Regions from separate parts of the Peribacillus sp. YIM B13472 genome, predicted to be linked through region 2. Evidence: predicted binding sites of a transcription regulator. Region 2 holds the regulator's gene; the other holds the start of a gene.

Region 1 (14,949 bases), on a different contig from region 2:
TTTCAAGGATCACCTTCCCAGCAAGCCCCACCCGATGTCCGCCTGCTATGGTTATATAACCTCGCTTTAATTCTTCCTCAAGTGTATATAACGAAAATTGACCTATTTGATTCAATAATTGATCTGCATCCAGATGGGTCACTTCATAGGAAAAGAAGTATGGTTCCCCTCCTACAATGACCTCAAGCGGCCTTCCAACCCGAATTCGCAGCTCTTCCATCTTATCGATCATCATCGGTGTCATACCCCGGAGTTGCTCGTTTAATTTTTTCGGTAAAAAAGAAAGAATCGTTTCCATTTTGACAATCCTCCTGTATACACCACTTTCAATAAAATATATGCCGACAAGCCCATAATGATGACAGCTATTAAAGAAACAGACCTATTATTGATTTTTTATATCTCCCAGATCAAAAAAAAAACAAAAAAAAAGACCGAGAAATTAATCTCGGCCTCCTTTCATTTATGCACGTGATACGTAAGAACCTTCATTAGTGTTGATCAATAATTTGTCACCTTGGTTGATGAAGAATGGAACTTGAACCGAAAGGCCCGTCTCAAGTACGGCTGATTTCGTGCCGCCTGAAGATGTATCTCCTTTAATTCCCGGCTCAGTCTCCGCCACTTCAAGTTCCACTGTGTTTGGAAGCTCGACCCCAAGTGTTTCCGCTTGGAAAGTCATGATATGTACTTCCATATTTTCCTTAAGGAATTTAAGTTCACGTTCAATGCTTGAAGCAGGCAGTTCGATTTGGTCATACGTTTCGTTATCCATGAATACATGGCTATCTCCACTTGCATAAAGGTACTGCATCTTGCGGTTTTCGATATGTGCTTTAGCGACTTTTTCACCAGCACGGAATGTTTTCTCTTGGATTGAACCCGTACGAAGGTTACGAAGTTTAGAACGTACAAAAGCTGCACCTTTACCAGGTTTAACATGTTGGAACTCGATAACCTGCCAAATTCCATTATCTACTTCAATTGTAACACCCGTGCGAAAATCGTTTACAGAAATCATAAATTTGTCCTCCTACATGTACATGTTTACAGAATGATTAACTCTTTGGTTGAATGAGTAAGTGCTTCGTTACCTTCAATTGTAACGATTGTATCATCTTCAATCCGTACTCCGCCTACACCCGGTAAGTAAATGCCCGGTTCAACGGTTACAGCCATACCTGGTTCTAAAATGATATCAGACCTAAAGGATAATGCTGGACCTTCATGAACTTCAAGACCGATTCCATGTCCGGTCGAATGACCAAAATACTGCCCATATCCCTTTTCTTCAATTAGATTACGAGTTAGTGCATCCGCTTCCCTGCCAGTCATACCAGGTTTGATTCCAGCCATTCCTCGCAGTTGAGCTTCCAAAACAATGTCATAAATATTAATAAGTTCTTCACTTGGCTTGCCAACTGCTAATGTCCGAGTGATGTCAGACACATACCCGTTATAGTATGCCCCGTAATCCAATGTGACAAAATCGCCTTTTTCGATGATTTTATCCGTAGCCACTCCATGCGGAAGTGCGGACCTTATGCCGGATGCTACAATGATATCGAAGGAAGAAGAAGTTGCCCCTTGTTTCCTCATAAAGAATTCAAGTTCATTGGATACATCCAGTTCCGAGATCCCTGGACGCAGGAAATCCAGCATATGTGTAAACGCAGCATCAGCAATAGCAGCCGCTTCCTTTAATATCTTAATCTCTGATGAAGTCTTTATCAAGCGTAAATTCTCAATAACACCCGACACCGGCAAAAGTTGACCATCAATGGCCGCTTCGTATGCCTTATATGTAGCATAAGATAGGTGCTCTTGCTCAAAGCCCAGCTTGCCGATATTCATCGCTTTAGCCTGCTTGCCTACTTCTTCGATGATGGTTCCTTTGTGTTGAACGATCTCATAATCCGGTGCCTGCTTGCCCGCTTGTTCCACGTATCGGAAATCAGTGATGAATTTAGCTTCTTTTTGGGAAATAAGGACAACGCCTGCACTTCCCGTAAAGTTGGTCATGAATCGGCGGTTATATGTACTGGTGATCAAAAAACCATCAATGCCCACCTTTTCCATTGAGGCCCTTAAGCGCATTAGTTTATTCATTTAATTTCTCCCCTTTGCAATCTTTGTGATCGCCTGCAACGCCAATTCATATCCGTGTATCCCCAATCCGACAATCTGTCCCGCCGATACCGCCGCGGTCACTGATTCATGCCGAAAGCTTTCACGGGCATGTATGTTCGAAATATGCACTTCCACCACTGGAACATCAATTCCGGCTATTGCATCACGAATCGCATAGCTATAATGAGTAAAAGCTCCAGGATTAATGATAATCCCGTCGATCCCATGATCCTCTGACCAATGGAGCTTGTCGATAATCGCTCCTTCATGGTTAGTTTGAAAAGAGGTTAGTTCCACATTTAACCCTTGAGCTTGCTGCATTAATTGCGCTTCCACATCCGCAAGCGTCGAGGATCCATAATGCGCAGGTTCCCGCTTCCCCAAGCGATTTAAATTCGGACCATTGATTAGTAAAATTTTTGTCATCATCAAACACCTGCTCATGTTAAAAGAATGCTTTCCATGAACATTCTATCATAATTACAAATTGTCTTACTACTTTTTTAAAACCAAGAAGCAATCAGCTTTCCGATTGCTTCTCGGCTTTGTTTTTTTGACGTATATATTCCTGATGATCGTATGATATAGAAAACCCTATAAAAAGACCGTATATAATAAAAATGCAGACACTTGTTATAACCGTATTTGCTGACATTTTAGAAAAGGTTGGCAAATCGACGAACATCGGTTTTAGGACAAAAACCAGCAAAGCCCAGCAAACCACTCCGAAAAATACACCCGAAAAAATGCTCTTCATCCTTTTAAAAAGACTAGAGTATATAAAAGCGATCCCCACGGATAGAATTCCGAATAAAATTATGGTCATTACCGTACCGAGCCAATGATCGATCCAGGTCATGTTGGACCATGAAGTTAGTATGAATTTCGGGCTAAAATCCATAAAATTAACATAATGGGCTAAGATTCCGATAAAACTGGCTAAAGCCCCCCCAACAAAACCGACAGCAAGTACATTGTAGATTAACATGCTTTGATATTCCTGTTGAATTTGTCCATTTTCATTAGAAGACATATCAATCACCTCCGCTACGTAGTATGCCCTTTGTTAATTAGAACTATTTTTTTTTATTCTTAGGAAGGAGAATCACTAGAGGTTTTGTGATTTATTCTGTATGATTAAATCATAAATAATCTACTTTTTTCAGAGGAAAATACCCATCCTCTGTTGAAGTTTATAATGTACACAGGATACTACCTTCCTGTGATTCAACATTCATAAAGTAATCGCAGGGTTAGAGCTTCCATTCATTTTTATTGGAACGCCTTTAAACCCTTGTGATGCTTGATAATAAACATGTTAGCACCCTTGAGAGAGCTACGTGAATAACTATTAGGTTGGTGTAGAAATGTCTGAGGTTCAAAAACCCGTTTATGGAGGGCAGGCTGTAGTGGAAGGCGTCATGTTCGGCGGCAAACATCACACAGTCACTGCGGTACGCCGCAAAGATTCAACGATCGCTTATTATCATTTACCGCGTGAATCGAAACCTGCTGTAAAGCTTATGAAAAAAATACCGTTTCTACGGGGGATCGTATCATTGATCCAATCCAGTGCTACCGGCTCGAAACATCTGAACTTTTCCACAGAACAGTATGAAGAAGAAGACGGGGAAAAACAGGTCGAAACGAAACAAGAAACCAAAGAACCCTCCAAATTAAGTCTTTGGCTAGGTGTTGCCGTGATCGGTGTGATCTCCTTCCTATTTGGGAAATTGCTTTTCACCTTGATTCCTGTCTTCCTCGCAAAATTGACAGAACCCATTTTCAGTGGCCATACGGCTCAGGTATTAGTGGAAAGCTTGTTCAAGCTGATCTTACTGCTCGTATATATTTATGTAGTTTCCTTGACGCCATTAATCAAGCGAGTCTTTCAATATCACGGAGCTGAGCATAAGGTGATCAATTGCTTCGAAAACGGAAAAGAATTGACTGTGGCAAATGTGCAGGCAAGTTCCCGCCTTCATTATCGCTGCGGCAGCAGTTTTATTTTATTTACTGTCATTGTAGGCATGTTCGTCTATCTTCTCGTACCAACGGATCCGTTATGGGTTCGTGTCGTCAATCGCATTTTGCTTATCCCCGTCGTGCTTGGCATAGCCTTCGAGGTACTGCAGTTGACCAACAAAGTAAGAGATATTCCCATTCTGCGTTACCTTGGCTATCCCGGCCTTTGGCTTCAGTTATTGACAACCAAAGCCCCTACCGATGATCAAGTCGAAGTCGCATTGGCATCCTTCCAAGAACTGTTAAGGATGGAAAAAGAGACAGAAAAAAGTTTAGAATCCGATGTAATTGTGTAAAACTTCTATACACATTTTGATTATGGAAAATCATATACTAACTAAGGGAATGCTCTTCACTTTTTTTCAAATATTTTACATTAACAATGTTTAAAAAAAGCTAAAAATGCTTATGATGCTCTTAAGGAGGTGTCTTTGTTGAAACGTTTCATATCTTTCATGATATACGGAATCATCGCCCTCGGAGTCCTCGGACTAATGAGCCGACTATTTAATGACCCGATTGGCTTTTTTAGGAACATTCTCATAATAGCCATTGTCGCAGGGATTATTTATATGATTTATACCGGATTAACAAAGGGAAAACCAGTTAAGAAAGAGCAGCAAGCATTCCGAAAGGCTGCCCGCCAATCGAAAAAAAGGCTAAAAAACCGAACTTCGAAAAAAGATAATGTGGCTAGCTTCTCTGCAGCAAAATCATCAAAGAAAATAAAATGGAGAAAGAAAACGGATAGTCACTTAACCGTCATCGAAGGGAAAAAGAATAAAAAGAAAAATCGGGCTTCTTTTTAAGAGCCCGATTTTTTATTTATCATCAATAAGTCCAATTTTTAAGGAATTCTTTCGTGCACTGCCTTCCCCGATTCATCAATTCACCCTTTTTTTCATCATTCAGGTTGAAATCCATTGCAGAAATTCCCTTCATCGGGATAAATACAATATTATGGACGTGTTTCTTGGAAATATACCGTGCATCATGGGCATCTTTCATCGTTTTGAATAGTGCGGAGAACAATTCAACCGCATTATCCACCTCATGCGGTTTCCATATCTCATCGACACTTAGCCGCAAGCCGATGACCGGCCTTTCCTTTCTTACATGATCTGAATTGAATAGCCACATTGGAAAATTGCTTAACACACCTCCATCAACAAAAAGGAACTTGCTTTTTCCGACATCAAGTTTGACTGGCTCAAAGAAATAAGGAATGCTACAGCTCATTCTTACTGCCTTTGCCACTGGAAAAGTGCTCGGATCAATTCCATAGTTCGGTAAATCATCAGGCAGTACCACCAATTTCCCATTTGTAATGTCAGAGCTTATGATACGGAGAGATTTCGGTCGAACATCCTTAAAAGTGAATACATTCCTTACGGCAAGTTTACTGGCGACCCAGGCTTCCAAAGCGTCGCCTTTATAAAGGCCAAGTTTCCAGTATACAAGGAGCCATTTGGCAAGCGGGATAGGCAAAAGACCACGCCTTTTATCCAGCAGTCCGCTTAAATCTATATCAAGAAAAAGCTTTTCCATTTCTTTTCCTGTGTACCCAGCTGCTACGAAAGCTGCAATTATGGAGCCTGCACTTGTACCGGCTGTCCGATGGAATACAAATCCCCGTTCCTCTAATTCCTGCAGGGCTCCCACTAAACCATAGCCTTTAATCCCGCCTCCGGAAAAAACGCCGTCAATAATCATAGCTGCCCTCCCCTAATCCGGTCTTTACATTTCTAAGCAGGATTGGAGCGATTTATGACAGTTTTAAATAGATATTTACCTTGATTCAGGTAAAATACTGAATTTCCGCTTTCGGGAAGAATTCCGCTATATACCCACGTATGGTCGTTTCCAGTTCTGCGGCTTCTTCGTTTTGATAAACATATTTACCGATTCCATATCGGCCCCATTTATATTTACGCTTCGTTTCGTCCAGTTCCAATTTTGTTTTCGGGTAGTTTTTTTGAATCACTTTTTTTGCCGGACCAGTAAACCGATGCTGGATTAATTCGAAAGTCAAGTCAGGGATATCCACCCCTTTTAACGACTCACTCAACCGTTCGAATAATTCATGGTAGCCCTCCTTCCATGATTCATGACGATATATGGGTGCTACGATAAAACCCAGGGGATATCCGGCACCTGCCACTTTACGTGCCGCTTCCATCCTTTCTTCGAAGCTCGAAGTTCCGGGCTCGAAATTCTTTATCACATAACGTGAATTTATACTGAAGCGAAATCTCGTTTTTCCATTATGTTCAGCATCCAACAGATGATCGACATGATGAAATTTAGTTACGAACCTAAGAACCCCATATTCACTTTTGCCAAAATATTCTATAGCCCTTTTTAACGAATGTGTCAAATGGTCAATTCCGACGATATCCGATGTACAGGCTGCCTCAAAACGGGTAATTTCAGGCTTTCTCTCATTTATATATTTTTCGGCTGCCTCGAAAATCTCGTCAAGATTCACATATGTCCTAATATATGGCTTTGATCCGAGTGTCGTCTGTAAATAACAATAGTGACAATGCCCCATACAGCCTGTAGCAAGAGGGATGGCATATTCAGCAGATGGCTTCGAAGAATCGAATTTCAATGTTTTCCTGATTCCTACAACAAGGGTCGATTTGGCGACACGATATTTTTGCAAATCATTTTCTCCAGGAAGATCCCTAATTTGGTTATGCGATGTGGTCTCACGGATTTCAATGTTCAAATCTTCGAATTTCTTTTTCAATTCACGGCCGAGCGGGTATTCCAGTGCCCTGGGCTCGATATATACTAACTGTGGCATAAATGGTTTCATTTCGTTCTCCATTCTTTTATCGATTTGTTCATACTTTCAATCGAACTACACAATCTAATTCATAAGGATAGTTTTTCTTTATTCTGTTATCCTCATGATTGTTTTTACTTGGAAACTCAAAATGAAGGAGATGCGATATGGTTAATAAACGAAACTTCTTGACAAATGGAATGGGGAAACAAACGATTACCGTGCAAACAGATAATAAATATCCAAATCCAAGGAATATACCTGGAGACTCGGTCGATGAATTTTCGGTATTGAAGGACGGAAACCAATATCTAGCCGAAAAGGAAATAAGGCAGCAAAATGAAAATGGTTGATTGAACGCAAAAAGAAGACCGAATTTACGATGATTCGGTCTTCTATGTAACTGAACTGACTGTTACTACCTCACATATATGAAAAAAAGCCGTTAAGATAGCTTCGCAGCATACTTAACGACTTCCCTTCCATCAGCTTATAGCCCGCATTTTAATTGGGCTCCGCAATTCGTGCAAGTATTGCATCCGCCCATTTCCTGGACTTCACCTTTACGGCAGACCGGGCAAGTGTTACCCACTTCCGATCCAATTGTAACATTCGTCGAACGCAGTTCATTTATCGTATCGACCAATACAACTTTTTTCTTAACTTCCACATCTGTCAATTCATCCATTTCAAGCTGCTCGTCCATTTGGTTTTCTTCCGCTTTGAGCGTAAGGACCTGACTGTCACGGCTGCCATCCACATATACAGTACCGCCTTTTGCTCCGCCTTTGTATAGACGTTCATATACTTTTTCAACTTGTTCGACAGTATATCCTTTTGGAGCATTTACTGTCTTACTGATCGAGCTGTCAATCCAGCGTTGAATGATGCATTGAACATCAGCATGTGCTTCTGGAGCTAATTCCATCGCGGAAATGAACCATTTTGGAAGCTCTTCTGTATCGGCTTCTGGATGACGATCCAAGTATTCCTGTACAATGTCAGCCTTCACTTCAATGAATTTACCCAGACGGCCGCTGCGGAAATACGTGAAGGAGAAATATGGTTCAAGACCCGTTGATACCCCAACCATCGTTCCTGTGCTTCCTGTAGGAGCCACTGTCAATAAATGAGAGTTACGGATACCATGTTCAGCAACACTTTCCCTGATATCTTCCGGCATTTTTTCCATAAATCCGGTTTGTGTGAAACGTGTTCTAAGTTCATTGGTTTCTTTGTCCGTTGACCCGGTCAGGAACGGGAAACTGCCTTTTTCTTTAGCGAGTTCCACGGAAGCCCTGTAAGCTGTAGTCGCAATCGTTTCAAACACCTTGTCAACCAGGATATTTCCTTCTTCAGAGCCATATTCCGTTTCACAGTAGATCAACAGGTCATGCAGACCCATTACACCAAGTCCAACCCGGCGCTCGCCCAGTGCCTGTTTTTTGTTTTCATCCAAGAAATAAGGAGTTGCGTCAATGACGTTGTCCTGCATACGCACACCGACTTCGACGGTTTGCTTAAGTTTCTCGAAATTAACCGTTCTGCTATCTTTATCAGCCATTTCAGCCAGATTGACTGCCGCAAGGTTACATACTGAATATGGGGCCAATGGCTGTTCGCCACAAGGGTTCGTGGCAACGACCTGCTGACCGTATGCTTTGGCATTCGTCATTTCATTAGCATTATCGATAAAGAAAATACCTGGTTCAGCAGAATATGTCGCACAAATGTTTATTAAGTTCCAAAGCTCTTTAGCTCGGATTTTACGGTAAACACGTACTTTGTGACCCATTTTCTCCCATTCACGAACATCACCGACATTATGCCATTCTTCATTGTAAATGGCCATTTCTTCGGCATTATAGCTCTCTACATCAGGAAAACGCAATTCGTATTCCGTATCTTGTTCCGCCGCTTCCATAAATTCCTTAGTCAGGCAAATAGAGATGTTGGCTCCAGTCAGAAAATCCGAATTATGGACACTGTACGTTCCACCTGTACGGATCTTTTCTTCTGCATCCCTAATGATTTTCTCGCTGAAACCACCTTGGCCAGGAATCTCCTTATAATTGATGATCCCTTGATACATAGCCGTTTCCTGTTCCGTGTGCGGCGTGAATTTCAATTTATCCGTCGCATATTTCTTGATGGCTTCATCTTTAGTGTTTTCCACTAGGTAACGCAGAATCCTTGGATTTTGCATTTTGGAAATGATGAACTCTGCAATATCAGGATGCCAATCAGCAAGCATGATCATTTGCGCGCCGCGTCTGCTACCGCCCTGTTCAACAAGATGCGTCAATTTCGCAATATCGTCAAGCCATGACACTGAACCCGAGGATTTTCCATTTACGCCTTTTGCCAGAGTGTTTCTTGGACGCAGTGTCGATCCGTTCGTACCCACTCCGCCGCCGCGGCTCATGATTTCCATCACTTGTTTCCTATGTTCTGAAATCCCTTCACGTGAATCCGGTACGAATGGCATTACATAGCAGTTGAAATAAGTAACGTCCGTATTGGAACCCGCACCGTATAATACTCGCCCTGCCGGAACAAAATTAAGGTTCTTTAATTCTTCATAGAATTTATTGAACCATTCCGTTCTTTTTTCTTCCGTGGTTTCCACTGATGCCAAGCCCGTTGCATTACGTTTCGCAATTTGTTCATAGTATATTTCAAGCGGCTTTTCGATTATATCCAACGGACGGTTTACAATTCCCGTCTCCACTTCTTCCGGATTATCCAAAACGCCACGGAATTCGTCATCCACCAATACCTTGGCTTTTTTGGTTTCCCAATCAATTTCAACGATGTAACCGAGACCCCTTGCCGGGAATTTCGGATCTTCCTTAATCGTCAACACGACGAAATCGCCTGCCGAGAGTGTGATTTTTTCAGTATCCTTAAAAGAATAGCGGTCAAGCATGACTAGACGGGACACTCCCTTATGCGCCATTTTCATATCAGCAGTTACAGGGTGAACCTGGGGAAATAAAGAAATATCCTTATTCAACCTTTCTAGATCAACCTTTAAAGCTTCTTTTATTACAACCGACATAATTCCCTCTCCTTTATATGTTTCAAGATCCGTTCTTGCTGCCGCAAAAATCCTTATGTAGCCTTACATGTCCGTTTCGCTTAACAAGTACCCTAAATTTATCATAGCGAAACTCAAAAATCAATATATAGTGTCGTATTAAATATTTCAACTACTATATATTGTGTTTGTTTTGAATAACTTTTAATTTTGTCAAACGTAAAATCAATTAATATAGTTAGCAAAAGGGAGGAAAATGTCGATTTACAATAATTTTTCATCAGATTTCAATTAATTTGGACCTTGCTTTTTCCCCATCCCTTTTAGGGCTTATCCCTGAAAGGGAAAGCTTATTTGGTCAAAAAAATCTGAAAAAACTTTTTTATTTAATCACTCCAATTATCCCACTTCGTCTATCTCATGAAATTCCATTCATCGCTTTCATATTTGCTTTCCGCAATGGCCTTCACTTCCTGCAATTGCTTTTCGGTGAGGACGTATGGCTCTAAATCGATCGAAAGTCCTTCGGCAAAACCTTTTTCAAAAGCTTCTTTCGCTTCGGGGATGGTAACCTTTCTTCCAGCAACGTCATTTATGGCCACTGCTTTATTTTTTAAGCTTTTTTGCATTCTCTCTTTAACCCTGTCATTTGAGAATTTAAATACGCTAAAGAGCTTTTCATCATCAAGTTCAAGCAAAATGGCCCCGTGTTGAAGGATGACGCCTTTTTGCCTGGTTTGAGCGCTGCCAGCGACCTTCCTGCCCTCAACGACCAGTTCATACCAGCTTGGAGCATCAAAGCAGACGGAAGACTTGGGCGCTTTTAAAGCCGCTTTTTCCTGCTCGGTTCGAGGCACGGCAAAATAAGCATCCAATCCAAGATTCCTGAACCCCATTAATATCCCTTCAGAAATGACACGATATGCTTCAGTAACGGTAGTTGGCATTCCTGGATAGGATTCTGGAACGATTACGCTATAAGTCAATTCATGCTCGTGCAGTACCGCTCGTCCTCCTGTTGGTCTGCGAACAAAACCAAGGCCCTGCCTTTTGACCTCTTCCATATCAATTTCCGCTTCTGCCTTTTGAAAATAACCAATCGACAATGTCGCTGGATCCCAGCCGTAAAAGCGTATGATTGGCGGAATTTCCCCTTTGCTTTGCCAGTTTAACAGTGCTTCGTCCAGCGCCATATTAAAAGCCGGTGAACAATACCCCGAATCTATAAAACCCCATTTTTCTTTAGTCATCCTTACCCCTCGTTTCAATAAACTGTTTTTCAATACCCCACAAAAAACTCACATGTAGTAGTTTAACAGACTTTAACACTGTAAAAAAGAAAGTGCTATCAAGTCGATGAAGAATTTGATGAAAATTCTTTTTGATTATTGGGTAAAGCAATTATATAATAAAGATTGTCTGTATTCGTTAAGGTAGAAGGGAGTTTTTATGTTTGGAAATATTATATACACTGCTCATCATCTTAGGAGTGGTTATTGCGTATTCACTTTTTAATTGGTACCGCCAGCGTAAAATCGTTAAAACATTAACACAGGACGAATTTATCGCTAACTACAGAAAAGTGCAGCTAATCGATGTGCGGGAACCGAATGATTTCGATAATGGTCATATCTTAGGCGCAAGAAACATCCCTATGACTCAAATGAAAACCCGCTTGGTCGAAATTAGGCCGGACAAGCCTGTATATTTGTACGCTCAAAGCGAAATCATCAGCGGAAGAGCTGCAGCCATGCTATACAAAAAGGGCTACAGGGAACTTTTTCACTTAAAGGGCGGTTTCAAGATGTGGACCGGGAAAATCAAAGCAAAGAAATAAGACCCCATCTCCGCATGGGCTCTTTTAAATTAAAAAGCCTTCATGTGCATCATGCGGGCCTAGGAAAATGAAAGTTAACTGTTGGACTTTAATGAATTCTAATACATAAAACATGAAAAATCCCCGCCGGCAGGCAGGGATTTTTTTCGTGTAAGCTATCAGTCTATGCTTGATAACGCAGAACAGGTTTTCTTGCAGCGAGAGTTTCATCAAGCCGCTTAATAACGGTTGTATGCGGAGCTTCCTGAACGATTTCCGGGGTTTCTTCCGCTTCTTTGGCAATCTGGATCATCGCATCGATGAACGCATCCAGCGTTTCTTTTGACTCGGTTTCAGTCGGTTCTATCATCATTCCTTCTTCCACGTTCAACGGGAAGTAAATGGTTGGGGGATGATACCCGAAATCCAGCAATCTTTTTGCTATATCGAGTGTCCTTACCCCTAATTTCTTTTGCCGGCGTCCGCTTAATACGAATTCATGCTTACAATGACGATTATATGGTAAGTCAAAATAAGGTTCCAATCTACGCATCATATAATTGGCATTGATGACCGCATTCTCGGTGACGGCTTTAAGGCCATCAGGACCCATTGACCGAATGTACGTATATGCCCTCACGTTTATCCCGAAATTACCATAATAAGGTTTTACCCTGCCAATGGATTGCGGACGATCATAATCAAGAACGAATTGCTCACCTTGTTTGACCACAAGCGGTTTAGGCAAGTAAGGAATCAAGTCCGACTTCACCCCTACAGGACCAGAACCCGGGCCGCCGCCGCCATGCGGGCCTGTGAATGTTTTATGGAGATTTAAGTGCACCACATCAAAGCCCATATCACCCGGGCGTGCTTTTGATAGGACTGCATTCAGATTGGCTCCATCATAATAAAGCTTCCCACCTGCGTCATGGACAAGTTGTGCCATTTCCAAAATGTTTTCTTCAAACAATCCCAATGTATTGGGGTTCGTCAGCATCAATGCCGCCGTATCCGGTCCGACAACACGCTTTAAATCTTCAAGGTCGACTAACCCATTTTCATCGGACTTCACTGTAATCGTTTCAAGTCCGGCAACAGTTGCAGAGGCAGGATTCGTACCGTGTGCAGAATCAGGTACAATCACTTTAGTTCGTTCTGTATCGCCATTCGCTTCGTGAAAAGCGCGAATCATCATCAATCCAGTCCATTCACCGTGAGCACCTGCTGCAGGCTGCAATGTCACTTGGTCCATCCCGGTGATTTCCGTTAAGTGTTCCTGCAGATCAAATAATAGTCCCAATGCTCCCTGAACAGTAGCCGGATCCTGATATGGATGAATATGGGCAAAACCGTTGAAGCGTGCCACATTTTCATTTATTTTCGGATTATATTTCATCGTGCATGAACCCAGCGGATAAAAACCCGAATCCACCCCATGATTCCGTTTGGAAAGTGCTGTATAGTGACGCATGATATCCAGTTCGGACACCTCAGGAAGCTCTGCCTCTTCTTCACGGATGTAGCCGGCAGGAAGAATTTCTTCGAGCGGAATAGTTTCAACATCCATTTCTGGCAGACTGTATCCGATTCGACCGGAAGTACTGATTTCAAAAATGAGTGATTGATCTTGATTATTCATGTTGATCCCCCAATTCCTGCGCAAGTGCATCAATTTCTTCTTTTGTTCTAAGTTCAGTTACCGCGACCAGCATATGGTCTTTCAGCTCAGGATAAACCGTTCCTAAATCGAAGCCGCCGATCATCCCTTTTTCAAAAAGGTTTTTATTGATTTCTGAAAACGAAGCAGGCAGTTTAATGACAAATTCATTAAACGAAGGACCGTCAAATATCACTTCCGCCCCTTTTGCCATGATTGCTTTTTTCGCATAATGCGCTTTTTGAATATTTTGCACGGCCATTTCTTTGACACCCTTTTTCCCAAGCGCGGTCATTGCAACAGAAGCTGCCAAGGCATTCAAAGCTTGATTGGAACAAATGTTGGATGTGGCTTTGTCACGGCGGATGTGCTGTTCACGAGCTTGAAGCGTCAGTACAAATCCCCTTTTTCCATTTTCATCCACCGTTTGACCGACGAGTCGGCCCGGAACTTTCCGAACAAGTTTATTAGTAACGGCAAAATATCCACAATGAGGTCCCCCGAATGCCGCTGGAATGCCGAATGGCTGGGCATCCCCCGTTACGATATCTGCACCGAGTGCACCAGGGGATGTCAAAGCTCCCAATGCAAGCGGGTTACTGGAAACGATAAACATGGACTTGACTCCATGAATGATTTCCTCCATTTCTTTCAATGGCTCGATGCGGCCAAAAAAGTTCGGATATTGCACGATCACTCCTGCAATGTCATCATTCGCCAATTCACTTAAAGCAGCTAAGTCCGTCACACCGTCTTTATAAGGAATTTCGACCACTTCCACGCGTTGCCCTTTCGCATATGTCTTCACAACTTCTCTTGATTCAGGATGAACGGTTCCTGAAATGAGAATCTTCTTGCGTCGTGTCTGGCCTGAAGCAAGCATGGCTGCTTCAGCTAGCGCCGTCCCGCCGTCATACATGGAGGAGTTAGCTACATCCATGCCCGTCAATTCACATATCATCGTTTGATATTCAAAGATCGCCTGAAGCTCACCCTGTGAAATTTCAGGCTGATAGGGTGTATAAGCCGTATAAAACTCAGAACGGGATAAAACATGATCGACGATGACCGGTGCGTAATGGTCATAGACACCCGCACCAAGGAAGGAAGCATAGCTTTTAAGGTCCGCATTCTTGGCAGCAAGCCTTGATAATTCTTTCATTAATGCAGGTTCCGATTTAGCAGGCTTGATATCGTATTCTCCTTGAAAACGAACGCTTTCAGGGATATCATTGAAAAGTTCTTGAACAGTAGATACCCCTATCGCTTGCAGCATTTCTTGTTTATCTTGCTCTGTCATGGGTAAATAACGATGTTTCATCTAATGACCATTCCTCTCTATTTACGTGGTTTTTTATAAAAAGGTGTTTGTATGATAACGGCTTTCAAACGTTTGGAACGGATTTCCACTTCGACTTCCGCATCCAGCACCGAAAATTCCTTATCGATAAGTACCAATCCCACGTTTTTCTTCAACGTTGGTG
Region 2 (14,949 bases):
CTTTGATTTTCCCCGTTGATGGAACATGAATTCCACGACAAAGGTCAAAGAATTCACCCTGCTCATAAAGCGTTACCTGCTGATCGGCAGGAATCGCATCGATCAACTCCAATTTATACTCGTCGCCGATTTCTTTAAAACGGGAAATCGCTTCATCACGGCTCACTTCGATACGGGAAATTTCCAAGTTTTCGTTGACGATTTTCTTCATTTCTTTTTCAATCAATGGAAGGTCTTCGGGAGTCAATGATTCCTCCAGATCCATATCATAGTAAAAGCCGCCCTCGATGACCGGACCTACGCCGAATTTAGCGTTTTTGTACAAACGTTTGATCGCTTGTGCCATCAAGTGTGCTGTACTGTGACGCAATACTTCAAGAGCATCCGCTGCGTCCTGTGTGACGATTTCGATTGTACCATCTTGTTCAATCGGACGTTTCAAATCATATAATTCACCATTGAATTTTCCGGCAATGGATTTTTTCTTTAAACCAGGACTGATGGATGCAGCGATGTCTTCAGTTGTTGTGCCTTTAGCAAACTCCTTAACCGCTCCGTCAGGAAAAGATATTTTCAGTAATTCTGACATTCAGTTTCACTCCTTCTTATTGTTCGAACAAATTACAGGTTTTTGATTCCATTACAACACAAAAAAGCCCGCCCCTGTATAAAACAGGGACGAGCTTAGTAATAAATATCATTAACCCGCGGTTCCACCCTCGTTCCATCCTGCTTTTCACGGCAAAATGGCACTTGTAACTTGGTAACGGCAGCTTCCCGTCAGCTCATATTCGCAGAATGCCTGCTTTCCGAGCCGAAGTTTAAAGGTGGTAAGTGTTCCATGCGAATAGGAAGCTTACAGCCTGTTGGCTCCCCTCTCTGATAATCGGCGACTAGAATACCCTTGTCCTCATCATAACTTTTAGTTTTTTAATAGTATGTAGGAAATTATAATTTGTTATACGGTGAAAATCAAGGTTAATTTTCTTTTTTCCACGAAAGATCATTCAAATGCATTGAAAATGAAGAAAGTGGCAAGATGGTCGCCCGTTCTTCGAAAATCCTTGAAATGGTCTGGATGAGCCCCTCTTCCTTGTCATCGGTATAGATGCACAAGTTTTCGGGAGCAATCGATAAAAGCGGGGCAAGTATCACTGTATCGAGAAAAAGTGAACTTTTGGCAAGAAGCCTCCTGTCGATCATACTATTGATCTTTGGCCGGTCGAGTTTACTGAATTTCTGATCATAGAAATGAAAACCATCCCGGTTGACCAGGTGCAGCTTTCTTAATTTCGACTCCTGCCCATGAAGGCAATCACGGAGAGTGGCAATGAAATTTTGATAGTCCTGTTCCAGCTTGTATTCATCAATGGCCTTAACGACATACTTTTCCAAAGTGTGCTGAAATGATTTTAAACGGAAGGTCGTAAAAGAATCGAATGAAAAAGATACCTTTCCAGCCAAGATGCTTTGAAGTCCTTCCTCAATCAATCGTTTCTCCGTACTGAATGCTTCATCTTGATTCCTGGCTCTTTCCACCTCGATGATCGATGATGCAATTTCAATGATGGCTTCAATTTCTTCCCGCTCCCTATAAAAAAATTTACCGACTATTATTTGCTCCAGAACAGGAAGCGTCTTTTCTTCCAATAAAAAAGAATGAAATGCATCACGAAGCAGAATTAGCCATTTATCACCTGAAGACTTCGTCATATCCACGTGCATGCCTTGTTGCGGAAGAAATCGAATGTATGCTTGAAATTCTGCCCCCAGTGGATGGACAGAAACGAAATTCAGTAATTTCATTGCCTCTGAATCGTTTTGAAACGAAATTTGCACTACGACATCCCCCCTTCCCCCTTGCCTCTTTGTTCATGTATATGGGGATGGGGACGTGTTTAGAAGTAGGATGGGCCTTGTAAAAGAAAAAAGTGACCTCCATTAAGAGACCACTTTCCTTCATCTTCTCCGATTCACGCCATCCAGCTTGACCGGCTCCGCTAAATATTGAATTCTTTCCATTATCCTGGCCGCCTTCACTTCTTCTTTCTCACCACGCTGTGAAAAGGTTAGGTGGTTCTCCAGGCCATTCAGGTCAAAATTCGAAGTGAAAAACGTCGGCAGGTTTTCCAGCATCCTAAATTGCAAAATCGGACCAAAAACCTCATCGCGTCCCCAGCTCGTCATGGACTCCGCTCCAATATCATCCAGCATGAGGACAGGTGCCGTTTTCACCATCTCAATTTTTTCATTGACCGTATTATCACCTATCGATCCCTTAAGTTCCCGCAAGTAGTCAGGGACATAGACAATAAGGGAGGAAATTTGCCTTTCTGCAAGTTCATTGGCAATCGCACCTAATAAGTACGTTTTCCCAACACCGAATTTCCCATAAATAAATAAGCCTTTTTGCATTTTACCTGGCTCATATTCCATAATGAACGACATCGCCTTACTTAAAACACCCAAGCGTTTGTTTTCATTATCCGTTTGGGTAAAGTCCTCAATGGTCGCCTTTAAAATATCCTTCGGTACATATAGGCTGCGGATCAATTTTTCCCGTTTCCGCTTTTCATCCTCTGCCAATTTCCGCGGGCAGATTTCATAATTCAGGTTCAGCGCCTTCCCTTGAACCACCAATTTGGGATAATACCCTTGCATCATATTGATGCAGCCATTCAAGCTTGGACATTTATCACATTTATTGCTTTGTGAAGTGAACTCATAAAGCTTCCCCAAGTTTTTATCAATCATTTCCTTCGTGACCGTCGAACTGTTGGCATTCAAAAATAACCGAACTTGTTCGTCTTCAAAAATCTCCTGTTTTAGCTTTTCATAACGCTGTTGAAATTGGTTTGTATTGGCCAATTTATTAAGGGATCTATTAATCTTTTCCATCGTTCATTTCACCTCCTGCTTTCCACTGCTTCCATTTCTCCTGAAGCTCGCGTTTCTGGGCATTCAATTCAGGCTGATCTGCATTCTGCTCCTGCTGTGCTTCTTCTTTTTTCTCAAGCCACTCCGGAACCACTTCTTCCCGTATCGCCTTTTTCCGGCTGCCCTTCGCAGCATTCCTGCTTCCTTGAGCCCATTCCTGATATTTCCTATGTTCATTTTTAGCTAGTTCCATCGCCTCGACGACCGTAGAGACTTTCAGCCGTGCCCAATGGCCTGCCAGCTTTTCCACATAACCCTTGGTGAACTTCATATCCGTTTTCAGCATGACGTATTCAATCAAGACATTGACGACACCCGGATTCAGCTTTTGATTGATCATCACGCCCTCAACCACTTTCAAATCACCGCTTGATGGCTCTGCACCGCCAGACAATTGCATCAGCCGCTCCCTTGGGGAAATCGTCTCCAAATGACGGATTAACTCTTGTTCCTGTGTTTTCGGTTCTTCTTTTTGTGTCCGTTCACGAATCGGCTGCACCCGATTGACTAGTGAAGGCATATCTGCCTGCCGTTCGATCTGATACCAGTCCCTTGCCGCCTTTCTGAGCACTTCCTCATCGATCTCATCATCCAATGAAACGGCATCCATTACTAGTTTTTGCATTTCCAGCGGATCAATGCCATATAAAAAAGCAAGCTTGGCAATCGTACTTTTTATTTTCGGAGTAAAGGCCTTTTTCGGTACGATCGAGGATTTCATCCCGGCCAATAAAAGGTCAAAATCAAATAAGTCGTCAAACCCCGATGGCTCGACGCCTTCCGTCCGATCGATGAATTGCTGTTCAGGCATCGGTTTCCATTCGTTTTTCGCTTCATCCGTTACATATAAAGAGTCCAAATGATCTGATGAGAATACATCCGCAAAAGATTTAGTCACACCTTCATATTGATCGGTTAAGATATGATCATCACAAAAGAATCTCTTTAACCGGTTGAATTGCGCTTTGCCGATTTTTTTGTACAAGTAAATATTCAGCATTCCATCCGTGAAAAACTGCTGGGGGGAAAGCGGCGGGTTTAACTCATAGATGAATTCCTTCGTTTCATTTTTCGTTTTCTTATATACATTCAACAGACCAATTCCTTCAAGTAAAAGGCGTGCTTCGTAAATATCACCTAACTTAAGGCCGATGGTATTCATTAATTGATAATGTGAGGAGGTTTCCGACCATAGCCTGTTTTCCTCCAGCTCACTCCATAACGTCATATATAGGCTAATGCAGATAGGTCCAATAAGAGGTTGATATAGTCGGGTCAGTATTTTCCGATCATAATCATGAAGCAGCCCCGCAGATGAGACCAAATATGAATCCGCCGGGAGCAATTCTTGCCAATGCATTGACATCTCCATTCAAACCTTTCAAAAGATGTAGTGAAAAAAGAGCCAAAGTGAATCTTCAGCTCTACTTTCTTTCTTTATTTATTAAATCTTTCAATTCATCGATAAAGACATTGATATCTTTAAATTGTCGATAGACGGATGCGAACCTTACATAGGCAACCTCATCGACTTCCGCCAGCTTGTCCATTACCATTTCGCCGACATTGTCGCTTTTCACTTCCGATATGCCCTGGTTGCGCAGTTCTTTTTCTACATAACTGGTAATTTGCTCTAGTTCCTTCAAGGGAACCGGGCGTTTTTCGCAAGCCCTGATTAAGCCACGCAGGATTTTATCACGACTGAACTCTTCCCGTGTCCCGCCCTTTTTCACTACAATAAGCGGTGTTTCCTCCACCTTTTCAAATGTCGTGAATCGAAAACCACATGCCTCACATTCACGGCGTCGTCGAATCGATTTACTTTCATCGACTGGCCTGGAATCGAGCACTCTTGTTCCATTATATTGACATGATGGGCATTTCATCATTATCAGCTCCGTATTTTATGTAGGACTCCCCTATCTAAATGTTCCCCAAGGATTTACTTCTCTATCTTAATCTTATATTAAAAGGAACGGCCAGTACAAGTAAAAAGTGTAACTTCCAGCAGCAGGCACTTTTGTTCTGCCCTTGGAGCACCTTTGGCAAGGTCTTTGTGCTACAAGGCAATCCTTAGCTATAAAGTGAAGCAGGCTGCCAATTCATTGCATTAAAAAAGAGATGCACCCATGGCATCTCTGTGTATACGTGTTTTTTATAGGGCACTTATATTGGCTTTTTTCATTTGTACAGGACCTAATCCACGTGGTAATTCTATGTTTTCACGTGTTTGCGCATTCAAAGCTTCTGCAATATAATCTGCCGCAATATTCGGATCCAAGTTACCGCATGTATAGACATCGATGCTCGCATAGCCGTGTTCTGGAAAACTGTGAATCGTTAAGTGTGATTCAGAAATGATGACAACCCCGCTGACCCCTTGTGGAGCAAATTTGTGAAAGGCAACTTCTCGTACCTCTGCACCTGATTTCAAAGCAGCATCAACAAAAATCTTTTCAATTAAATCGATATTGTTCAGTTTTTCAAAGTCACAACCCCAAAGTTCAGAAATGACATGTCTACCCATTGTTTCCATAGTGTAAGCTGTTTCCATTTTAAGCTTCCCCCTTACCATGATTTAAAAATAAGTTCTGATAACTACCACGGGGGAAAGTTAGTCCAAAGAGGTCCTAACCCTTTAAGTAGCCATCATGCAAACCGCTTTTGAAGAAGTTCACGATTCATAGTATATATGCTTTGAATTTTTTTTGCAACTCCAAATTGAAATTTTGGAAAGATAAACTTTATATGTAATAGGGATATAGCGAAGGTTCCAATGTGGGGAAAATTCTGTTTTCCGGGTTTATTAAGCGCCTTAAAGCAGCCAGGAATTGATGGATCACTGCATTAAAAATAGCCCGCTAAAAAATTTTAGCAGGCTCGATTTTTTCATTATTTATTTTACTGATAGTTCGACTTCGGAAGCTTTTTTCAACTCGGATCCCACCAATTTCACAAGGTCCACTACCCGGTTGGAGTAACCCCACTCATTATCATACCATGCAAGGACTTTCACTTTTCTGTCCCCAATCATCATCGTCGTCAAACCATCGATGATTGCAGAGTGAGGATTCGTTTTGAAATCACTGGAAACTAAAGGTTCCATCGTGAATTCCATAATTCCTTTGAGTTCATTTTCTGAAGCATCGATGAAGGCTTGGTTCACTTCATCAATCGTGACATCACGGTTTAAGTCCACAACAAGGTCGACTAGAGATACGTTAGGTGTCGGTACGCGGATCGCCATTCCATGAAGCTTGCCTTTTAATTGCGGCAACACTAGTGAGATGGCTTTTGCAGCTCCTGTAGTCGTAGGAATTATGCTTTCCGCAGCGGCACGGGCACGTCTTAAGTCTTTGTGCGGGTTATCGATATTATTTTGATCATTTGTATAAGAATGGATCGTTGTCATTAAACCGTTGTTTATGCCGAATTTTTCATCAAGCACTTTTGCAACCGGTCCAAGACAGTTAGTTGTACAAGATGCATTGGATATGACGAAATGCTTGTCGATTTCCAGCACTTCCTGATTTACACCCATTACAATGGTAACGTCTTCATTTTTACCCGGCGCTGATAAAATAACTCTTTTTGCTCCTGCATCTAAATGAAGAGCCGCTTTAGAACGATCATTGAATTTGCCCGTGGCTTCAATTACAATATCTATGTTCATCTCTTTCCAAGGCAATAGCTTTGGATCGCGGTTATTTATTAGTTTTACTCGGCGGCCATTCACTACTAGTGAATCATCTTCCGCTATAATGATACCGTCGAATTTACCATGTATCGTATCATATTTTAGTAAGTGTGCTAAAGTTTCAGCTGGATAGCTTGCATTAATGGCAACAATGTCCAAACTCTCATCTAATATGGCCTTTCGGAAAACCATTCTTCCAATTCTCCCAAACCCGTTAATCGCTATTCTTGAATTCATTGTTCGGACCCTCCAGAAAATATTAGTGTTATACTTATTACCTTTCACTATGTAATTAGTATAACATAATTCGAAGGAATTGTGCTAATAAAAATGCGGATTGTACTTATTTTTTCAACACAAAAAGAAGAAACCGGACGGTTTCTTCTTTTTATCATATTTATATGACATGCCATTCACTAAGTATGGACTTCACTTGCCTCTTCGTTTCATTAATGTCCCCATTATTGTCGATGACGGCATCCGCTAAAGCCTTTTTATCGGCCAAGGGCATTTGCGAATTGATCCTGGCAAGTGCCTCCGTCTCCGAAAGACCATTCCTGTTCATTAATCGCTGCAATTGAACTTGCTCATCTACATAGATCAAAAGCGTCTTTTCCACCATGAATGTCAGCTTACTTTCGAATAGGAGCGGAATATCCATGAACACCGTTTCTTCCCCTGATGATAGTGCCTCTTCCGTTTTAAGGCGCATCCAATTCCTGACGGCAGGATGCACGATGCCATTCAATAGCAATCTCTTTTCCTGATCATTAAATATGATCGACCCGAGCTTTACGCGATCTATATTCCCATCCGGCAATAAGATATCTTCACCAAATGCCTTCACAACTTGATGATAGGCTTCCTCCCCCGGCTCAACGACGGCACGGGAAGCCAGATCTGCATCGACAATCGTGAATCCGAGTTCCTGTAAATAAAGGCTGACGGTGCTTTTCCCACTGGCGATGCCTCCGGTGATTCCAATGATTTGTCCCATAAGCTCCCCCTTTTAACCATGTATCATAACTTGAATATACCGATGATAATCAATAGTACACCTGGAAGAAAGGTCAAATGCTGGACAACTTTATTATTTGATAGTAATTTCCCGCTTTGAATTCCGCTCCAAATGAAAATTGAACTCATAACAGCGATGCACCCTGCGAGGATAATCGGTGAAATGCCGATCATAGCCGCTCCAACTCCGGCCCCGAACGCATCCAGCGAAAGTGCAAACCCCAGAACAAGCGCTTCAACGCCTGTAATCGTACCTGATTTATCAAAATCGGCATTCAATGGTTTTTGTAAAATATTAATGACTACCCCAAGTGATTTAATTTCAAAATTAAAGATGATCTTCTCATGATATCTATCGTCTTTCAAATCTTTTTCAGGCTTAAAATACTGGTATACCATCCAGGCACCAAGAAAAATGAGGATGATGCCACCCGTTTTTTCAGCCGCCCCGATCGATATGAGCTGACTGATGAATTGTCCGATGACCATCGCAATACCTAAACTCAATGCAGAACAAAATGAGATGACCGCTATTGACCTTAAGGGGATTTTCATCTTCCGCATACCGAATGTCAAACCTACGCCAAATCCGTCAATACTAACTGCAAAAGCCAGAAAAATAATTTGTAGCCACATCGGAATAATACTCCTTCCCTACTCGTTGCTACCCTAGTATATGGATGGAGCCCATCCGATGTGTTTGAAAAAAACATTACCTATTTTAGCTTCTGGCATGACGGGCAAATATGTGTGCCGCGACCTGCAACAACCAGTTTTTCAAGTGGCGTGCCGCATGTTTTGCAGTTCTCGCCTTTTCGTCCATAAACATTAAGTTCCAACTGAAACATGCCGATTTGCCCTTGGGAATTAATGTATGAACGAATCGTACTCCCGCCTTTTTCCACAGCTTCACCTAATGTCGCAATGATTTCTGCATGCAACGTTTTGATTTCCTGCAAAGAGAGTGAAGAAGCGATTCTCTCCGGATGGATACCGGAACGGAATAACGACTCGTCTACATATATATTCCCAATCCCGACGACAACCGTTTGATCAAGGAGAACGGGCTTGATTTTTCTGTTGGTTCTTGCCAACTTGCTACTTAGCCCCTCGACAGTAAAATCTTCAGACAACGGTTCAGGCCCTAAATGCAACAGTGGCAGCCGCTCAAGTTCTTCCCCTTTGGCAAATAGATGCATCGTTCCGAATTTCCGGACATCCCTGTACCTAAGTTCACTGCCATCCGTGAAAGTGAAGATCACATGGGTATGCTTATCATACGGCTCTTCTTTTGGATGCACGCCGTATTTCCCTTCCATTCTTAAATGCGAAACCAACGAATAATCATCCAAGGTGAAAATGAGGAACTTGCCCCGACGGCCTATTCCAGAAATTGTCTGTCCCCTTAAAGCATCCTGAAACTGTTCGACAGGTTCAGGCGCTTTTATGATCTTTGGCCAGAAGACTGATACTTCCTTGATCTCTTTTCCGAGCACGAGCTGCTCTAACGTTCTTCTGACTGTTTCCACTTCTGGAAGTTCTGGCATTGCAATCACCTATCTTTTATTATTTGGCATCAAACCATGTTGGCCCGAAAGCATAATCCACTTTAAGGGGCACGTTCAATTCAATGGCATTTTCCATTTCCTCCGGAACGATCACTTTTAGGATTTCGAGTTCCTCAGGAGGAGTTTCAAAAATCAATTCATCATGCACCTGAAGAAGCATTCTCGTTTTAAGACCTTCCCGTTTCAGGCGCTTATTCATGTTTATCATGGCTAGCTTGATGATATCCGCGGCACTGCCTTGAATCGGCGTGTTCATCGCTGTCCGTTCGGCAAAGCTCCTGATGTTGAAATTCCTGCTTGTTATCTCAGGTATATAGCGCCTTCTTTGCATCAGAGTCGTGCTATATCCTTTTTGACGGGCCTCATGTATGCTTTCTTCCATATATTCCTGAACACCAGGAAAGCTTCTTAAATACTTCTCGATGAACTCTCCGGCTTCTTTTCTCGTAATCCCAAGACTTTGCGATAGCCCGTAGTCACTTATACCATAAACGATTCCGAAGTTGACCGCTTTGGCATGGCGCCTCATGTTCGACGTGACTTGCTCTGCCGGTACATGAAATACATCCATAGCTGTCCTTGTATGGATGTCCATCCCGGCCTGGAATGCTTCCACCAATCCGCTGTCATTGGCGATATGCGCCAGGACGCGTAATTCGATCTGGGAGTAGTCGGCAGCAAAAATGATCCAATCCTTTTCGGAAGGAATGAATGCCTGCCTGATTTTCCTGCCTTCTTCCAGTCTGATCGGGATATTCTGCAGATTGGGATCTGTAGAACTTAACCGGCCGGTCTGGGTCAATGCTTGGTTGAACCGGGTGTGCACCTTGTCCGTTTTGCCATTGACCACTTTAAGCAACCCTTCAATATATGTGGATTGCAACTTACCAAGCTGGCGATACAGCAATATCTCCTTAACGATATCATGCTTGCTCTCCAGTTTTTCCAGCACATCGGCTGAAGTCGAATAACCTGTTTTGGTTTTCTTCATGACTGGAAGCTCCAACTTTTCAAACAGGATGGCCCCGAGCTGTTTAGGTGAATTGATATTGAACGCCTCTCCAGCCAATTCAAAAATTCGGGCTTCGATGTTTCTTAAGCGAATGGCTAATTCCTGTCCCATGTTTTTCAATCGGCCTATATCCACCTTGATTCCCTGCCATTCCATATTGGCCAGGATGATCGCCAGTGGCAGCTCCAGTTCCGTAAATAGGTGAAGTTGCTCGAACTCTTGCAGCTTATCAATCATCGGTTCTTTCAGAGAAAGGATCGCCTTCGATTTTCTGGCGATATGCTCCCTCAATTCCGCTTCCTCAGGTATTTTGCGTTTTGCACCTTTTCCATAAAAAACATCATCTGTTTCAAGACGGATCGTACCTTGAGTTTTCGTGATTTCTGCCACTTCGTCCACTGACTCTGCGGGATTCAGGATATAGGATGCCAAAAACACATCAAAATCGATGCCCTTTATTTCGACTCCTCGATGACGCAGTGCCACAACCGTACGCTTCGCATCGAAAACCGTTTTCTTTTTTGTTTCATCCTCTGCCCAGGATTTAAATGCCCCGGAACTCAGAGCATCATCCCCATTGAAGTAAAAATCACCTTGTTCATTACTGATGGCGATCCCCATTATATCGGCACGATGATAATTATCTTCTAAAATCTCAATATATAAGGCACTTTCATCTGCAAACATCGCTTCTGTCATTTCGGCCGTGTGCACCTCTATCTTCTCCTGTTCAAGCGGTGCACTTTCCGTTACATCCAATTTATCGAGCAAAGTCGAAAAGCCAAGCTCCTTATAGAATGAGATGACTCGATCCTGATCCATGCCAGTGTACTCGGTCTCGTTTACGGAAACTTCAAGCGGCGCTTCCCTCGTTATCGTAGCCAGCTCTTTGCTCAATAGGGCCAGGTCTCTATGTTCTTCTATTTTCTCTTTCAATTTTTGTCCGCTTACCTCATCAATCGACTTCAGAAGGTTTTCAACCGTTTCAAATTGATGCAATAATTTAAGGGCAGTCTTTTCACCAACACCCGGAATACCGGGAATATTGTCGGAAGCATCTCCCATCAACCCTTTTAAATCAATGATCTGCAAAGGGGATAGACCGTATTTTTCATGTATATGCTTTGGAGTGTATTCCTCAATTTCAGTAATCCCCTTTTTCGTGATGGAAACCGTCGTACTAGGGGAGGATAATTGTGTTAAATCCTTATCACCGGAAATGACCTTCACTTCAAAACCATCTTTTTCCGCTTGTAAAGACAGCGTACCGATAATATCATCGGCTTCGTAGTTCTCCAGTTCATATCTTTTTATTTGAAAACAATCAAGCAGCTCGCGAATGAAAGGGAATTGCTCCGATAATTCTGGCGGCGTTTTTTGGCGCCCGCCCTTATATTCTTTAAATGATGCATGTCTGAATGTCGTTTTACCCGCATCGAATGCCACAAGTATGTGCGTTGGCTTTTCTTCTTCAAGAATGCGGTTGAGCATCATGGTGAATCCGTACACGGAATTCGTATGGACCCCCTTATCATTATTCAAGAGCGGAAGCGCAAAAAACGCACGGTATGCAATGCTGTTTCCATCTATGAGTACTAACTTTTTATCCAAATCCGTCTTCCTCCAGTCATACATGTTTATGTAGTTATAGCTTCTATATAAAAACGCAAAAAGCCGTTCATTTTCTTTCTCTATTCTACCATGAGTAGAAGCGGAAAGAAAAATGACGGCATCAAGGTTATTTAGTATTTCCCATTAACAAGCTGGCATAAGGGGAATCCGAAGGCAGAACGATGACCGTTTGATCACCAATCGTTTTTTTGTAGGATTCAAGAGTCCGGTATAGTTTATAGAATTCGGGGTCTTTGGAAAACGACTTATTATAGATTTTCGCTGCTTCCCCTTCTCCTTCAGCCCTGATCACTTCTGCATCAGCCTCTGCAGTAGAGAGCAATTCTTTCACTTTCCGATCAGTATCCGCAATGATACGGTTTTTCTTCGCATCACCTTTGGATAGGTATTCTTGCGCTTTCGATTCCCGCTCGGAAATCATCCTTTTGAAGACCGATGCTTCGTTTTCGGAGGGCAAGTCAGTCCGCTTTATCCGGACATCCGTCAAGCTGATTCCATAACTGTCCTTTTGCAGCAGTTCGTTGACTTTTTCGGTTATGCGGTCGTTTAAACTTCCCCTGGATGACTTCTCATCATTGATGATCTCATCATAATTCAGCTGGCCCAGCTCTGAACGAACTGCCGAATAGATGAACTCTTCCATTTTCGTTTCGGCATTCTCAAGTGTCCTTGCATTTGTAATCAATTTCTTCGGATCTTCTATTCTCCAAACTGCATAGTTATCGATCAGCATCCGCTTTTTATCTTTCGTATTGATTTCCGCTTCGGAAACATCAGAAGTCATCTGATACTTCGGCAAGGTCATGATACTCTGTATGAATGGCACCTTCGCCTTCAATCCCGGGGTCTTATCGATCCTTACCACCTCACCGAATTGGCGGACGACTTTGTATTCGCCCTCTTTGACGATATAGACATTGGTGAGGATGATTAGCAGCAACGCGATGAAAATAATCAGGAAAATGCCGATTCTCACATAGCCCCTCCAATGAAAATCCCCTTTTTTCAACTCAGAGAAATCTATTATTTTTCCGCTCATTGTTTAGTGCCCCCTTCCCCTGTCGCTTTTTCTTCCGATGCATTCCCTTTTTTCGTTTCTTCTTCAGGTATAGCGGCTTCATCAGGGGCAGGAGTTTTTTTCGTTTCCTCCTTTTCAAGCGAGCGAAGCGGCAAGTACTTCATTGTGTTTCCATCATCATTCATAATATAAATCTCTGCATTCGGCAATACTTCCTCAATGGTTTCAATAATAAGGCGGTCCTTCGTAATCCCCTTATTACCCTTATACTCACTGAGTAATTTTTCAAAGACCGCTACATCCCCGCGGGCAGCTTCCGTACGGGCAGCTTTATCCCCGTTAGCCTGTGAAATGAGGGCATCTTTTTCCCCTTCCGCTTCATTCATACGCTTATTTTCATATTTATCCGCTTCGTTGATTTTCGTATTCGCCGTTTCCCGGGCATCCGTTACATTGGTAAATGCTTTCCGCACTTCTTCATTAGGTAACTCCACGTCCTGGAGTTTAACCGCAGATATGGAAATCCCGACATCATATTTATCCATTAGCTGTGATAATAAATCGCGTACATCCGCTTCGATTTGCGCTTTACCGGATGTAAGGGCATCATCGATTTTCGTGCTGCCGATAATGCTCCGTAATGCAGCTGAAGTCGTATCGTATAATATTTTTTCTGGATCATCTGCATTGTATAGATATTTTGGAGGGTCGGTGATTTTCCACTGGACCACTAGGTCGGCCAGCACAATATTTTCATCACCCGTAATCATTTTGGTCTCACTCGGGTAATCCTTCACCTCTCCATCCTCTTCCTTATATCCAAATTTAAGACTGAATGTTTCTTTGGATAATTTCTCGACCGATTGAACGGGCCAAGGCAGTTTAAAGTGAAGTCCTGGTTCCGTTATCGTCTGCTCCACTTTACCAAACGTCATTATGACAGCTTGATCGGATTCATCAACCGTGTACCAGGTCGATATCGCAACTACACCTAAAATTAAAATAAGAAAGACAAGTCCTGTGATCGTATATATCCTTTTTAAGCTAACGATATGTATCACCCCTTCTTTGCGGTTATATCTTATTTACGCAAGGAAGGGCCTAAAGTTTCATAAAAATCAAATATTTTCCTAGGAAAATAGGATAGAGGAATGGTTCCCGGGGAATATAGCCAAAATTAAAAGACAGAGACTATGTCTCTGTCAATGTTTAACTCCTTGGATGAGGGGTTGTACAACCATTGTACCCCTGCATTGTGAAGTCCGTTTTAAGGAATTGTAAAGGACATGTAAATAAGAAACCCGCTACATTTTTCCTTTTAAGCTTTTATTTAAAGTGACTGTAAAAGTCGTCCCGGTTCCAGGTGTGCTTTCCACATTGATTTTACCTTTATGGACTTCTATTATATGCTTGACGATTGCCAGTCCAATGCCCGTTCCTCCTGAATCGCGGCTCCTCGCCTTATCGATCCGGTAAAACCGTTCAAAGATCCTCGGCAGTTCTTTTTCTTCGATGCCGATCCCGCTGTCTTGAACTGCAATATCGACCGTCTGTTCATTTTCAATGATATCAACGGTGACCCTGCCGCCATTTGGTGTATAGGTCAATGCGTTCGTAATCAAATTGATGAAAACCTGTTTGATCCTGTCAGATTCCCCTTCAATGAATACTGGTTCCGGTGATGTTTTAATTTCAAGGGATACTTCTTTTTCTTTCAGCTTGCCTATGAGCATCTCTTGTATTTCGCCAAGCACTTTCGTAATATCCACGACCCCTGCGTTTAAAACAAATTCCTGTTGCTCCATTTTGGATAAATTCAGAAGCTCCTGGATTAGTTCTTGCAGCCGATCACTTTCTTTCAGGATAATCGATAAAAAGTGCTTTAAGGTCTTTTCATCTTTTAAGGCGCCATCTAACAATGTTTCAGAAAAGCCTTTAATAGAAGTGATCGGGGTTCTCAATTCATGGGACACATTAGCCACGAAATCCTTCCGCATCTGCTCGAGCCTTTTCAATTCGGTGATATCATGGAAAATGAGGAGGATCCCCTTCCATTCATCATGATTCC

Evidence for each region. Region 2 encodes NrdR, which represses ribonucleotide reductase genes. Its sites were predicted from a motif close to AACACNATATATNGTGTT; they were not measured.
Region 1: ACFX4I_RS06890 (vitamin B12-dependent ribonucleotide reductase) is a predicted target of NrdR. The motif match lies at 10,161-10,178, and genes of this name have one in related genera.

What each region holds. Positions count from the first base shown of each region.
Region 1 is NZ_JBHZPG010000006.1:79,794-94,742, forward strand. It holds gene spoIIIAA (stage III sporulation protein AA) at 1-298, opposite strand, end outside; gene efp (elongation factor P) at 464-1,021, opposite strand; gene ACFX4I_RS06850 (M24 family metallopeptidase) at 1,048-2,109, opposite strand; gene aroQ (type II 3-dehydroquinate dehydratase) at 2,110-2,556, opposite strand; gene ACFX4I_RS06860 (YqhR family membrane protein) at 2,651-3,163, opposite strand; gene ACFX4I_RS06865 (DUF1385 domain-containing protein) at 3,498-4,451, shown strand; gene ACFX4I_RS06870 (SA1362 family protein) at 4,590-4,964, shown strand; gene ACFX4I_RS06875 (patatin-like phospholipase family protein) at 4,987-5,868, opposite strand; gene splB (spore photoproduct lyase) at 5,954-6,979, opposite strand; gene ACFX4I_RS06885 (hypothetical protein) at 7,117-7,302, shown strand; gene ACFX4I_RS06890 (vitamin B12-dependent ribonucleotide reductase) at 7,440-10,010, opposite strand; gene ACFX4I_RS06895 (lipoate--protein ligase family protein) at 10,403-11,239, opposite strand; gene ACFX4I_RS06900 (rhodanese-like domain-containing protein) at 11,443-11,826, shown strand; gene gcvPB (aminomethyl-transferring glycine dehydrogenase subunit GcvPB) at 11,990-13,447, opposite strand; gene gcvPA (aminomethyl-transferring glycine dehydrogenase subunit GcvPA) at 13,440-14,786, opposite strand; gene gcvT (glycine cleavage system aminomethyltransferase GcvT) at 14,804-14,949, opposite strand, start outside.
Region 2 is NZ_JBHZPG010000008.1:25,183-40,131, forward strand. It holds gene thrS (threonine--tRNA ligase) at 1-589, opposite strand, end outside; gene ytxC (sporulation protein YtxC) at 979-1,839, opposite strand; gene dnaI (primosomal protein DnaI) at 1,960-2,898, opposite strand; gene ACFX4I_RS08580 (replication initiation and membrane attachment family protein) at 2,885-4,297, opposite strand; gene nrdR (transcriptional regulator NrdR) at 4,362-4,823, opposite strand; gene speD (adenosylmethionine decarboxylase) at 5,093-5,473, opposite strand; gene ACFX4I_RS08595 (glyceraldehyde-3-phosphate dehydrogenase) at 5,834-6,871, opposite strand; gene coaE (dephospho-CoA kinase) at 7,032-7,631, opposite strand; gene ytaF (sporulation membrane protein YtaF) at 7,655-8,287, opposite strand; gene mutM (DNA-formamidopyrimidine glycosylase) at 8,368-9,198, opposite strand; gene polA (DNA polymerase I) at 9,218-11,842, opposite strand; gene hflC (protease modulator HflC) at 11,970-12,902, opposite strand; gene hflK (FtsH protease activity modulator HflK) at 12,899-13,933, opposite strand; gene pnpS (two-component system histidine kinase PnpS) at 14,186-14,949, opposite strand, start outside.